4 regions of the Mesorhizobium sp. P2_F8 genome follow, and region 1 is predicted to be linked to each of the others. Evidence: predicted binding sites of a transcription regulator. Region 1 holds the regulator's gene; each other region holds the start of a gene.
What was found. Region 1 encodes PhoB, which activates phosphate uptake and scavenging genes when phosphate is short. Its sites were predicted from a motif close to TGTCATNNANCTGTCAT; they were not measured.
Positions count from the first base shown of each region.

Region 2: a site for PhoB is predicted at 1,471-1,487, ahead of AC1DZP_RS24000 (LTA synthase family protein). Genes of this name have one in related genera too.
Region 3: a site for PhoB is predicted at 2,027-2,043, ahead of AC1DZP_RS24585 (RNA degradosome polyphosphate kinase). Genes of this name have one in related genera too.
Region 4: a site for PhoB is predicted at 1,916-1,932, ahead of phnC (phosphonate ABC transporter ATP-binding protein). Genes of this name have one in related genera too.

Region 1 is NZ_JBFUFB010000001.1:352,612-355,819, reverse strand. It holds gene pstB (phosphate ABC transporter ATP-binding protein PstB) at 1-639, shown strand, start outside; gene phoU (phosphate signaling complex protein PhoU) at 665-1,372, shown strand; gene phoB (phosphate regulon transcriptional regulator PhoB) at 1,392-2,081, shown strand; gene AC1DZP_RS01665 (ROK family protein) at 2,237-3,208, opposite strand, start outside.
Region 2 is NZ_JBFUFB010000010.1:89,523-92,730, forward strand. It holds gene AC1DZP_RS24000 (LTA synthase family protein) at 1-1,456, opposite strand, end outside; gene fabD (ACP S-malonyltransferase) at 1,710-2,657, shown strand; gene fabG (3-oxoacyl-[acyl-carrier-protein] reductase) at 2,718-3,208, shown strand, end outside.
Region 3 is NZ_JBFUFB010000010.1:187,175-190,382, reverse strand. It holds gene AC1DZP_RS24585 (RNA degradosome polyphosphate kinase) at 1-1,870, opposite strand, end outside; gene AC1DZP_RS24580 (zinc-finger domain-containing protein) at 2,107-2,352, shown strand; gene AC1DZP_RS24575 (FAD-dependent monooxygenase) at 2,372-3,208, shown strand, end outside.
Region 4 is NZ_JBFUFB010000013.1:21,237-24,444, forward strand. It holds gene phnD (phosphonate ABC transporter substrate-binding protein) at 1-896, opposite strand, end outside; gene phnC (phosphonate ABC transporter ATP-binding protein) at 998-1,846, opposite strand; gene AC1DZP_RS27615 (DUF1868 domain-containing protein) at 1,981-2,691, opposite strand; gene AC1DZP_RS27620 (DapH/DapD/GlmU-related protein) at 2,778-3,208, opposite strand, start outside.

The DNA.
Region 1 (3,208 bases):
GGCTGCGGGAAGTCGACGCTGCTGCGCGTCTTCAACCGCATCTACGAGCTCTATCCCAAGCAGACGGCCGAGGGCCAGGTGCTGCTCGACGGCCAGAACGTTCTCGACCGCTCGCAGGACCTCAACCTGCTGCGGACCAAGATCGGCATGGTGTTCCAGAAGCCGACTCCGTTCCCGATGTCGATCTATGAGAACATCGCCTTCGGCGTCAGGCTCTACGAGAAGATCAGCAAGTCCGAGATGGATGGCCGTGTCGAGCAGGCGCTGAAGCGCGCCGCACTGTGGACCGAGGTCAAGGACAAGCTCAACGCCAGCGGCCTCAGCCTCTCCGGCGGCCAGCAGCAGCGACTCTGCATCGCCCGCACCGTGGCGGTGAAGCCGGAAGTCATCCTGCTCGACGAGCCGGCCTCGGCGCTTGACCCGCTGTCGACCGCCAAGATCGAAGAGCTGATCGACGAGTTGCAAGCCGACTACACGATCGTCATCGTCACCCACAACATGCAGCAGGCGGCGCGCGTGTCGAAGCAGACCGCCTTCATGTATCTGGGCGAACTGGTCGAGTTCGACCGCACCGAGAAGATCTTCACGTCGCCCCGCGAGAAGCGCACGCAGGACTACATCACCGGCCGCTTCGGCTGAGCTCAGGCATACGAGGACTAAGATCATGGGCGAACACACAGTCGCTTCTTTCGACGAGGATCTCGGACAGATCAGCAGGCTGATCCGCGACATGGGCGACCTCGCCGGCTCGATGGTCGGCGGCGCCACCAAGGCGCTGCTGAATTCCGACAACGCCCTGGCGCAGCGCGTCGTCTCCGACGATGCGATCATGGACGCGCGCCAGCGCGAGCTCGACGACCGCGCCATCACACTGATCGCCAAGCGTCAGCCGATGGCCGACGATCTGCGTCATGTCGTCGGTTCGATCCGCATGGCCGGCGACCTCGAGCGTATTGGCGACCTTGCCAAGAACATCGCCAAGCGCGTCGGCACCGTCGGCCTCAGTGTCACCCCGCGCGACCTGTCGCACTCCATCGACGCAATGGCGCAGCTGGTGCTGATCCAGGTACAGGGCGTCATCGAGGAATATACGGCGCGCGACGCGGCGGCGCTGGCGAAGCTGCGCGCCGACGACGAGCGCATCGACGTCAAATACACCTCCGTGTTCCGCGAACTCCTGACCTACATGATGGAAGACCCGCGCAACATCACCGCCTGCACGCATCTTTTGTTCTGCGCCAAGAACCTCGAACGCATCGGCGATCACGTCACCAACATCGCGGAAAATGCGTACTATGTTTTGACCGGCACGCAGCTGCCCGCCAATCGTCCGAAGCAGGACGAGACGGCAATGTCCGCGCCGGCGGCATGACGGCAGGGGTGACCAGTCGATGATCGCGCCACGCATCATGGTGGTGGAGGACGAGGAGCCGCTAGGTGTGCTGCTCCGTTACAATCTGGAGTCCGAGGGTTACCAGGTCGAGGTGGTGACGCGCGGCGACGAGGCCGAGATCCGCCTGCAGGAGAACGTCCCCGACCTTCTGGTGCTGGACTGGATGGTGCCAGCAGTGTCCGGAATCGAACTCTGCCGCCGGCTAAGGATGCGTCCCGAGACCGAGCGGCTGCCGATCATCATGCTGACCGCGCGTGGCGAGGAAAGCGATCGTGTGCGGGGCCTCTCGACAGGCGCCGACGATTATCTGGTCAAGCCGTTCTCGACGCCGGAGTTCATGGCCAGGGTCAAGGCGCTGCTGCGCCGCGCCAAGCCGGAAGTGCTGTCCAGCGTGCTCAAGGTCGGCGACATCGTGCTCGATCGTGAATCGCACAGGGTCTATCGCAAGAAGAGCGAGATCCGGCTCGGACCGACCGAATTCCGCCTGCTCGAATTCATGATGCGCCATCCCGGCCGTGTGTTCTCGCGCAGCCAACTGCTCGACAATGTCTGGGGCGAGACGATCTACATCGACGAACGCACGGTCGACGTGCATGTCGGCCGGCTGCGCAAGGCGGTCAACAATGGCCGCATGCCCGATGTCATCCGCACCATCCGCGGGGCTGGTTACGCAATCCGGGAAGATTAGGGATATGCTGATATTCAGGTGATGCCGGGCCTGCGAACGGCAGTTTCCTGCGCTTCCGGTACTCACGGATCCAAATGTCCGCTCCGCTCCGGTTCTTGGAACCCGCCATTCTCGACTCGGCCTAACCTGAATCTCAACACATCCAGGCGCGCCATTCACGCGACGTTCTTGCCGCCGAGGCCGGACCTCGCCTGCGTGCCGGGCGCGAAAATCTCCTGGTCGACAAAGGTCAATGCCCGCGTGGCGCAGCCTTCGCGGATCAGTGGAAGTTCGTTCGGTTCGGTGTCGAAAGAAATCGATTGCGAATGCTGGCCGCCGGCGGTCTGGGCAATCGCCTCGCGCAATGCCGGCTCGATCAGGTCGAAGGCGGCGGCGCTGACGCCGACCATGGCGACGGGCGCCGGGTCGATCAGCGCGAACAGGCTGCCGAGACCGTAGCCGAGTGCCTCGCCGGCCTTGCGATAGGCCTCGCGCTCGGGTCCATCCCTCTCGCGGGCCGCGGTCGCCAGCGCGCGCATGTCGGCATCACTGACATCGGCGACCGGTTCCGCGTCCTCACTCATCTGCCTTGCGTTGCGCCAGATGGCGTAGTTGCCGGCATAGGCCTCGACGCAACCGCGCCGCCCGCAGCGGCACAGCGCGCCGTGTGGCCGATGGATCATATGGCCGAACTCGCCGCCCGAGGAATGAGTGCCGGTGAACAGCTCGCCCTTCAGCACCAGACCCATGCCGATGCCGTGCGACAACAGGATGGCGATGAAGTCGTCGCGGTAGCGATCAGGGTCGCGCCAGCGCAACGCTATCGCCATCATATTGCAGTCGTTCTCCATGGTGGCAGGGATGCCGAACTCGTCCTCGAGTATGTCGGCGAAGGCGATATCGGTGTGCGGCGTGATCGGCGACCACAGCATGGCGCGGGCACGTGTGTCGGTGATGCCCTGGATCGCCAGCGCGATGCGGGCGACACTGCGGACGTCGAGGTCGGGGTCTTCGAGACGACGCCGTACGATGGCAACGCATTCACCGACCAGCGCGTCGCGCGACATGGTCAGCGTGTCCAGCCGGCGCTGTTCCTCGGCGATCACCTGGCCGGCATAGTCGATGACGGCGACCGAGAGGAAGTTCAG
Region 2 (3,208 bases), on a different contig from region 1:
CGACAAGGCGTTCAAGGCCACGATCGGCGTCGGCTGACCCCTCGGCGTAGCTTAGCAGCGATTCGCGTGCCCATTGGCTGATCGGTGCCTGCACCGTGTGTGTTGGATTGTAATAGCGGTTCGGCTCGTAGGGGCCGTGGTTTTGCAGGCTGACCGCAAAGAAAAACACCGGCTCATCGCTGGCGTCGGCCTCGCTGATGATCTCGTCGGTCATCGCCGCGTCGGACGCCAGCGGCCCGCGCTTTTGCAAAGGGGGCAGCGTCTCTTCTGATTTGAAATCGTTGAAGCCGAAATCCGCATAGACCGCGCCACGGTTCCAGAACCAGTTGGTGCCGGGATGGATGGCGCGCGCCCGGTAGCCTTGGCTCTTGAGGAAGGTTGCGAGCGAAGGCGTCGGCGTGCGCACATATTGCTGATAGGGGATGCTGCCGGCCGGCAGGAAGGCGTTGGAAAAGCCGGTCAGCGCCTCGAACTCGATGTTGGCGGTCATGCCGCCGAATTCGGGCGAGAACATCGAGCCCGAGCGCAACGCGCGCACGTTGGGGATCGGGTCGGGCGTGATGGTGACGCCGGGCAGCTTGGTCGGATCCCAGAAGGATTCGCTCATGACAATGATGATGTCGGGCTTTTCCGCCGGCATCGAGGCGGTCACATCGGTCCTGTCGATCGCCGCGATTGCCTTGTCTGAATAGCCTGGCGGTGCCGAGACATGGGCCATCGGCACGTTGAGGGCAAAGGCCAGGGCAAAGCCGTTGGAGGCATAATTTTCCTTCTGGTCCCACATGATCGGGATGATCTGCAGCCGGTCCCTGGTCCAGGAGAAGGTGGCGTAGTCCATGATCGAAACGAAGAAGGCGAGCAGCGGCACCGCCAGCGTCAGCCGGGCAAGGCGGCCCTTGCGGCTGAGCGCCGGAACCTTGCGGCGCCATAGCCGCCAGCCATAGACGAGCAGCGACAGGCCGGCGACGATGCCGACCACCATGGCGAGCGCGGTCATCGGCCGGTCGCGCACCAGGAGGGGCAGCAGCGCGAAGATCTGGCGGGCATAGAGGAAATCGGTGGGATAGAGCGGATCGCCGAGATAATGCGACTTCTGGTGGCCGACGAAGGCAAGGGAAAGGGTCAGCGGTGCGACGATCATCAGGCTCTGGTGGCTGCGGCCAAGCACGGCATCAAGGCCGATCAGGATCAGCGCGAACACGACGATGGTGGTCCAACCCGGCTTGAGCGGCTGCAGGAAGAAGGCGACCGTGCCGGCAAAGTCGCCGCGCACGATCAATTCGATCGCAAACACCATGACGGCCGCGATTGCCAGGCTGACCAGCCCATAGCGCACGACCGGCCATGTCCTGCCCGGCAGATAACCGGTGGACGGGTCGTCTTCCAGGAACTGTGGCGCGGCTTTGCCGACGCGTTTAGAACTCTTTGCCACTTTAACTTCCCCACCCAGCGACAAACTCGTCACTCGATTGTCATATAATTGTCACGCAAAGCTAGCGCCTGTGGCGGAAATAAGAAGAGCCAGCAAACGATTCGTGAGCGGTTTTCATCAGGAGTGATCGCCAAAAAGCCTTTCGGAACAGGCACTCGGCCGGCGATGGTGCCGCCGGCCAGGGTCGAACTGGGCTTGACTTGGCGGCCTGCCTTGCGTCACAGGCAAGAAAAACCCGACTATCGGGCAAGCAAAACCAGCCCTTGGGAGCCCTCATATGGCCGTTGCATTCACCTTTCCTGGACAAGGCAGCCAGGCTGTCGGCATGGGCAAGGATCTCGCCGATGCCTTTCCCGAGGCGCGCAGGGTCTTCCAGGAGGTGGACGACGCGCTTGGCGAAAACCTGTCGAAGCTGATCTGGGAAGGGCCGGAGGAGACGTTGACGCTGACCGCCAATGCCCAGCCGGCGCTGATGGCGGTGTCGCTGGCCGCGATCAGGGCGCTGGAATCGCGCGGCTTCTCGCTGAAGGACAAGGTCGCCTATGTCGCCGGCCATTCGCTGGGCGAATATTCGGCGCTCGCGGCCGCCGGCTTCGTTTCGGTTGCCGATGCCGCCAGGCTGCTGCGCATCCGGGGCAATGCCATGCAGGCGGCGGTGCCGGCCGGCGAGGGCGCCATGGCGGCTATCATCGGGTTGGAACAGGCGGATGTAGAAGCCGCCTGCGCCGAGGCTGCCCAAGGGGCTGGCTCTGTCTGCCAGGTGGCGAACGACAATGGCGGCGGCCAACTGGTCATTTCAGGCACAAAGGGCGCAGTGGAGCTGGCGGCGAAACTTTGCACGGAAAAGGGCGCCAAGCGGGCGCTGATGCTGCAGGTTTCGGCGCCTTTCCACTCCGCGCTGATGATGCCAGCGGCCGAGATCATGCGCGAGGCTCTGGCCAGCGTGGCGAAGGCCGCCCCGGTGGTTCCCATCGTCTCCAACGTCACCGTCACCCCGACCAATGATCCGGACGAGATCGCGCGGCGTCTGGTCGAGCAGGTGGTTGCCCGCGTGCGCTGGCGCGAGACTGTGGAATGGTTCGGCGCAAACGGCATCGCCACGCTTTACGAGATCGGCGCCGGAAAGGTGCTTTCAGGCCTGGCGCGGCGCATCAACCGCGACATCGCCATCGCGTCGGTCGGCTCCGCGGCTGATGTCGAGGCGGCGCTGGCGACGCTTGCTTAATCTAGTGCCATTTGACCCTGCCCGTGCAAAGGGTGTTCTCTTCTCAATCAGGAGACAAAAATGTTCGAATTGACTGGCCGCAAGGCACTCGTCACCGGCGCATCGGGAGGCATTGGCGAGGCGATCGCCAGGGTGCTGCATGCGCAAGGCGCCATCGTCGGCCTGCATGGCACGCGCGTCGAGAAACTGGAGACGCTGGCCGCGGAGCTTGGCGATCGGGTCAAGCTGTTCCCGGCCAACCTGTCGAACCGTGACGAGGTCAAGGCGCTCGGCCAGAAGGCGGAGGCCGATCTCGAAGGCGTCGACATCCTGGTCAATAATGCCGGCATCACCAAGGACGGGCTGTTCGTGCGCATGTCGGACGCCGACTGGGATACCGTGCTCGAGGTCAACCTGACCGCTGTCTTCAGGCTGACCCGCGAACTCACCCATCCCATGATGCGCCGCCGTCACGGCCGTATCATCAACATCACCTCGGTTGTCGGTGTCACCGGCAATCCCGGCCAGGCCAACTACTGCGCCTCCAAGGCCGGCATGATCGGCTTTTCGAA
Region 3 (3,208 bases), on a different contig from region 1:
TCGCCTCGTCCGATGGCAGCCCATGGCCATTGCCGAAGCAATAGATGCGGCTGTGTTCCAGGAAACGGCCGACGATCGACTTGACCCTGATATTTTCCGACAGGCCCGGCACCTGCGGCCGCAGGCAGCAGATGCCGCGCACGACGAGGTCGATCTCGACGCCGGCACGGCTGGCGTCATAGAGCGCGTCGATGATGATCGGATCGACAAGCGCGTTCATCTTCATCCAGATGCGCGCCGGCCTCCCGTCCACCGCATGAGCAATCTCGTCGGCAATATGCTTCAAGATGCGGCTTCTCAACGTGAACGGCGAGATTGCCAACCGCATTTCATCCGTCGGCTCGGCATAGCCGGTGATGAAATTGAAGAGCTGGGCGACATCGCGGGCAATCGTGGGATCGGTGGTGAAGAAAGACAGATCGGTGTAGATGCGCGCGGTGACCGGATGGTAGTTGCCGGTGCCGAGATGCACATAGTTGCGCAGCTTGCCGTCCTCGCGCCGCACCACCAGCGACATTTTCGCATGGGTTTTCAACTCGAGGAAGCCGAACACGACCTGCACACCGGCGCGCTCCAGGTCGCGCGCCCAGCGGATGTTGGCTTCCTCGTCGAAACGCGCCTTGAGCTCGACCAGCGCGGTCACCGACTTGCCGGCCTCCGCCGCATCGACCAGTGCGCGCACGATCGGGCTGTCGTTGGAAGTGCGGTAAAGCGTCTGCTTGATCGCCACCACTTCGGGATCGGCCATCGCCTGGCGCAGGAACTGCACCACCACATCGAAGGATTCGTAGGGGTGATGGACGACGATGTCCTTCTCGCGGATGGCGGCGAAGCAGTCGCCGCCGTGCTCGCGGATGCGCTCGGGAAAGCGCGGATTGTAGGGCGTGAACTTGAGGTCGTCGCGCGGGACGGCGACGATCTCGGAAATCTGGCTGAGCGCCAGCGGACCGGTCAGAACGCTGATGCGGCTCGACGATACGCCTAGCTCGCCGGCAACGAAGTCGCGCAGTTCGGCCGGCATCAATACGTCAAATTCGATGCGGATCACCGACCCGCGGCGGCGGCGCTTCAGCGCCGTCTCGAACAGGCGCACCAGATCCTCGGATTCCTCCTCGACCTCGATATCACTGTCGCGGATGATGCGGAACGTGCCGGAGCCCTTGACCTCATAGCCTGGGAACAGCTTGCCGATATAGAGGCCGACTGCCTCTTCCAGCGGGATGAAACGGACATGGTGCTTGCGGTCCGGCAAACGGATGAAGCGCTTCAGCGCCACAGGCAGGCGCAGAAGCGCGCTCATCTCTTCGCCGTTCTTGCGGTGGCGCAATTGCAGCGCCATCGAGAAACCGAGATTGGGGATGAACGGGAACGGATGCGCCGGGTCGATCGACAGCGGCGTCAGCACCGGAAACACCTGCTCCTGGAAATGGTCTTCCAGCCAGATCTTTTCGTCCTTGGTCAGTGCGTCACGGGTGATGCTCTCGATGCCTTCCTTGTTGAGCAGCACGATGAGTGCCGAAAGGCTCTTCTGCTGGTCTTCCTGCAGCCGTTCGACCTCCCGCAGCAGCTGCTCGAGCTGCTGTTCGGGGGTGCGGCCGTCAGGGCTCTTCAGCGTGATGCCCTCGCGCACCTGGCCGGCAAGACCAGCGACGCGGACCATGAAGAACTCGTCGAGGTTGGCCGCCGAGATCGACAGGAAACGGACGCGCTCCAGCAGCGGATGATTGAGGTTCAGCGACTCCTCGAGAACGCGCCGGTTGAACTGCAGCCAGGAAAACTCCCGGTTGACAAAGCGATCCGGGTTGCCGCCCTCCGGGCGAGCCACCTCGACATTCACGAATTCGCTCTGCACCGGCTTCAGTTCGTTCATTTTTCCTGCTCTTCCCGCATGCTCCGCCGCCGAGCGACACAACCTTCCCGGATGCGCCGCAGGTGACCTGAAGCGAGGCCTGACCCTCTCCGTAACCCGATTCCGTTTTCGGGGTCATTGCCTTAACCGGCTTAACTTATCCTCTGACAGGCTTTTGCGACAGTTTGATTTCATCGAACTTGCAAAGAGACCGGTTATGATCCAGATGCAGAAGAGACTGCGTTAAGGAGACGACGATGGCAGGCGGTTCCATTCCCCATTTCCAGAACGATGCGGGCCACCCGGCGATCGACATCGGCGTCAAGGAATTCATGTGCACGGGCGCCAACCCGCCGTTCGACCACCCGCATGTGTTTCTCGACATGGGCGACGACAACGAAAAAGTCTGCCCCTATTGCTCGACGCTCTACCGCTATTCGTCCAAGCTGAAGGCGACAGAAACGCTGCCGGCCGGCTGTATCTACATCGACCAAGCCGCCTGATTCCTTCGCGGCAAGCCCGATGGACAACACGCGGTCCCGGCAAATCGTCATCGCCGGGGCGGGCGTCGCCGGGCTGACCGCCGCGCTGGCGTTCGCCAAACGCGGTTACCCCGTGCAGGTGTTCGAACAGGCGCAGCGTCTGGAAGCCGCAGGCGCCGGCATCCAGCTTTCTCCCAACGCAACTCGCATTCTTCGCCACCTTGGCGCGCTCGACCGGCTGCTGCCGGCAGCGGTGCGGCCGGAAGCGGTGGTGTTGAAGGACGCCGCGACGTTGCGCGAACTGGCACGCGTGCCGCTGGGACAAGCCGCCGAAGCCCGCTGGCAGGCACCCTATCTCGTTGCTCACAGGGCTGACTTGCAGAGCGCACTGACTGCGCGCGTTGCCGAAATGCCGAACATTCATCTGACTTCCGGCGCGCATGTCAGCGGCGTTGCCAAAGGCAGCCATGGCGTCACCGTGGCTGCCGAGATGGACGGCGAGACCATCGAGGCCCAGGGCTTGCTGCTGGTCGGCGCCGATGGCGTCTGGTCATCGGTGCGCGGGCTTGTCGACACAACCAAGGGAGCGCCCTCGCCAAGAAGTCACTTTTCGGGCGAACTGGCCTGGCGTGCCACCATTCCCGCCGACAGCGCTGCCGGAAAAGCCTTCGCCGCGATCGGCGCCACCAATTGCGTCACGACCTTCCTGCATCCCGGCTTCCACATGGTCGCCTATCCCGTCAGCAAGAGTGCTGCCTTCAATCTTGTCGCCTTTACCAAAGGCGAACGCATTGCCGAGGGCTGGTCCGGGAACGCCGACACCGGGATCTTGACCGGTGCCATGCGCGGTACGGCAGCAGCACTTGCTCGTCTGATC
Region 4 (3,208 bases), on a different contig from region 1:
GCTGCCTTACGGGCTTCGACGATGACGTTGTAGAAGTCAGCCTTCACCGGAACGTAGCCCGTGAAATCGCCGCCTTCGACGCCCTCGAAGCAAGCCTTGTCCTTGGTGGGCAGGGCGGTGAAGAACGCGGTCAGCTTGGCGGTCATGTCGTCGCCGAGCGCGGTGCGCACGACCAGCGGGCCGTTCGGGATCAGGCCCGAGCGCCAGACTTCGACGAAGTCGTTCGGGTCGACAGCGCCCTTGGCGACTTCCTTGTGGAAGGTGCCGGAGGTGTAGCCGTTCTTGAAATCGCCGATGCCCGAGGAATCGTCCACCGCGACGTCGACCTTGCCGTCGCGCACGGCCAGGACGTTGTTCTCATGGCCGCCATTGAACTGGGTCGAAGCGAAGAAGGTTTCGTTCGAAGCGCCGGTGTCCTTCGGGATCTGGGTCAGCGGGATCAGATAGCCGGAGGTCGAATCCGGATCGGCATAGCCGAGCTTCTTGCCCTTGGCCGACTTGATGTCGGTGATGCCGGAAGACTTGAGCGCCAGGCCGATCGAATAATAGCCGGTGGCGCCGTCGGTCTGCTGGGTGGTGAGGATCGGGGTTACCGCCTTCGGGTCCTTGAGGGCGACGCTGGCATAGCCGGAAGCGCCGAGTTCGGCGAAGTCGAGGGTTCCGCCGAGCAGGCCCTGGATGACGCCGTCATAGTCGGCGGCGGGGAACAGCGAGACCTTCTCGAAGCCAAATTCGGCCTTCAGATGGTCGGCCAGGCACTGGTAGTTGCGCAGCCGGTCGGTTTCGTTCTCGCCGCCAAGGATACCGACGCGGAATTCCTTCATATCGGCGGCGTGGGCCATGCTGGTTGCCATGGCGAGCACCGAAACGGCGCTAAAAACTATCTTCCTGAACATTGGATATCTCTCCTGTGGGTTCCGGCCCCGCGCCGGTAGCGTTGGTTATTCTGACGGGTGCCCTTGACGCGGGCTGGCGATCCAGGTCGCTCTTTCTTGACTCAATATCCCGGGAATGCGGGCTCGAGCGGTCCGGCGGATGCAGTGATCTTTTGCTTGTAGGCGATGCTGGTCGAGGTGATGGCTTCGGAGATTTCGCCGCCATTGCTGTCGGCGCCATAGACGAGACGGACGGCCTCGCGGTTGAGCTCTTCCGGCGGGCCGTCGAAGACGACCTTGCCGGCGGCCATGCCGATGATGCGGTTGCAGTAGGCGCGGGCAGTGTCCAGCGTGTGCAGATTGGTGACGACGGTGATGCCTTCGCGCAGATTGATGTCCTGCAACGAATCCATCACCACCTTGGCGTTGAGTGGGTCGAGCGAAGCGATCGGCTCGTCGGCGAGGATCACCTTGGGCTGCTGCATCATGGCGCGGGCAATGGCGACGCGCTGCTGCTGGCCGCCCGACAAAGTGCCGGCAGGCTGCATTGCGGTGCGGGCGATGTCGAGCCGCTCGAGCGCGGCGACCGCCTCGGCGCACTCGGCGCGGGAAAACATGCCGAGCAGGTTTGACATGGTCGAACGGTGGTTCAGCTTGCCGAGCAGCACATTGGTCAGCACGTCGAGGCGCGGCACCAGGTTGAATTGCTGGAAGATCATGGCGCAGTCGCGCTGCCAGCGCCGGAGCGGCGAACCGCGGAGCTGGGAGACCTCGGCGCCGTCAAAAAAAATCGATCCCTGGCTGGGGTCGATGAGACGATTGATCATGCGAAGAAGGGTTGATTTGCCCGCACCCGAACGGCCTATGATGCCAACCATCTGACCCTGCGGGATCGAGACGTTGATATCGCTGACGGCAGTGTTCTTGCCAAATCGTCGGGTGACGCCGCGGATTTCGAGCGTGGCTGACATGGTCGTTTCCAGTCCAGTCGCGTTGAAGGTCTGTTAAGAACTTCGCTAGCGCAGCGCCATGAACCTGCGGTGTCGGATTGATGTCAGTTTTGTTACTGCCCACAGGCGCGGCGTCAGGCGCCTGTCGGTGTCGATCAGCCGAGCACCTGCAACTCCTCGAAATGCTCCATGTCCCTGAAGCTGCAGAAGGCCGGCGCCTTGATCTCGATCGCCGGAGCCTGCCGCGCGAAAAGCGCGAGAGAGTCATCGAACAGTTGCTGCCATACGGCCGCCCTGTCATCCGCAAGACGCTGGATCTGATAGGCGAAGGTGATGTGGAAGACGTAGCTGTCGTGATCGGGATGCCTGTAGCCGAACGGCACCGCCAAGGCATCGCGYCATGCGCCCATGATGCGCACGTCCTCGTCGGTCGCGCCGGCAACGGTAAGGCCGGTCGGTACGATTTCGACCACCTTGATGTTGAACGGGCCGAGGCCCTTGAATCCCTTCAAGCGTTCCAAATAGAGGCGGGTCATGGCGTCGATGCTGGTGTCGAGCGGCACGTCATGTGGCCAGTAGGGCAAGCGGCGGCGATATTCGATGATGCCCTGGAACAGCGTCATGTGCAGGCTGGAGACGGGGGTGAAGGCCAGCCGGTCGGCATCGGGCATCGCCAGCATCCGGTCGCGCACCGCAAGCACCACGGCCTCGGAGGGCGAACCGCTGACGAGATGGCTGACGACCGTGTTGCCGGGCTCGATCAGGAAATTGCCCGACATGTCGTAGCGCGTGCCGAGATGAACGGGCGGCTTCGGATTGGAGCCGGCAAAGAATCCGGCGAGCGAGGGTCTGACAGAAACAGGCATTTGCGATCTCCAGGGCAGATGGCGTCCTGCCCCGGCGATGTGTCAGGGAGATGAAACAGGCTCACCCATGACAATGATGTGATCGCCTATTCGCAATATTTTTCCAGAAAGGCCTCGGCCGACAGTTCCCGGAAATCATCCAGTGCTGTCCGCAGCTTGGCATGGTCCCAGTCCCACCAGGCGAGCGCCTGGTAGCGTTCGGCGGTGCGGCGGTCGAAACGCTCGCGGATCGGTCTGGCCGGCACGCCGCCGACGATGGTGTAAGGTGCGACATCCTTCGAGACGACGGCACCGGCGCCGACCGCGGCGCCATCGCCAACAGTGACGCCGGGCAGGATGGTCGAGCCGTGACCGAGCCAGGTGTCGTGGCCGATGGTGACCCGCTTGGCGCGTCGCTGGGCGAAGAACTCGCTCTCGTGCTCGGCGTCGTCCCAATAGTCGGAGGCGCGGTAGGTGAAATGGTGCAGCGTCGGCCGCCATGTCGGGTGGTTGGTGGCGTTGATGCGCACGCTGGCTG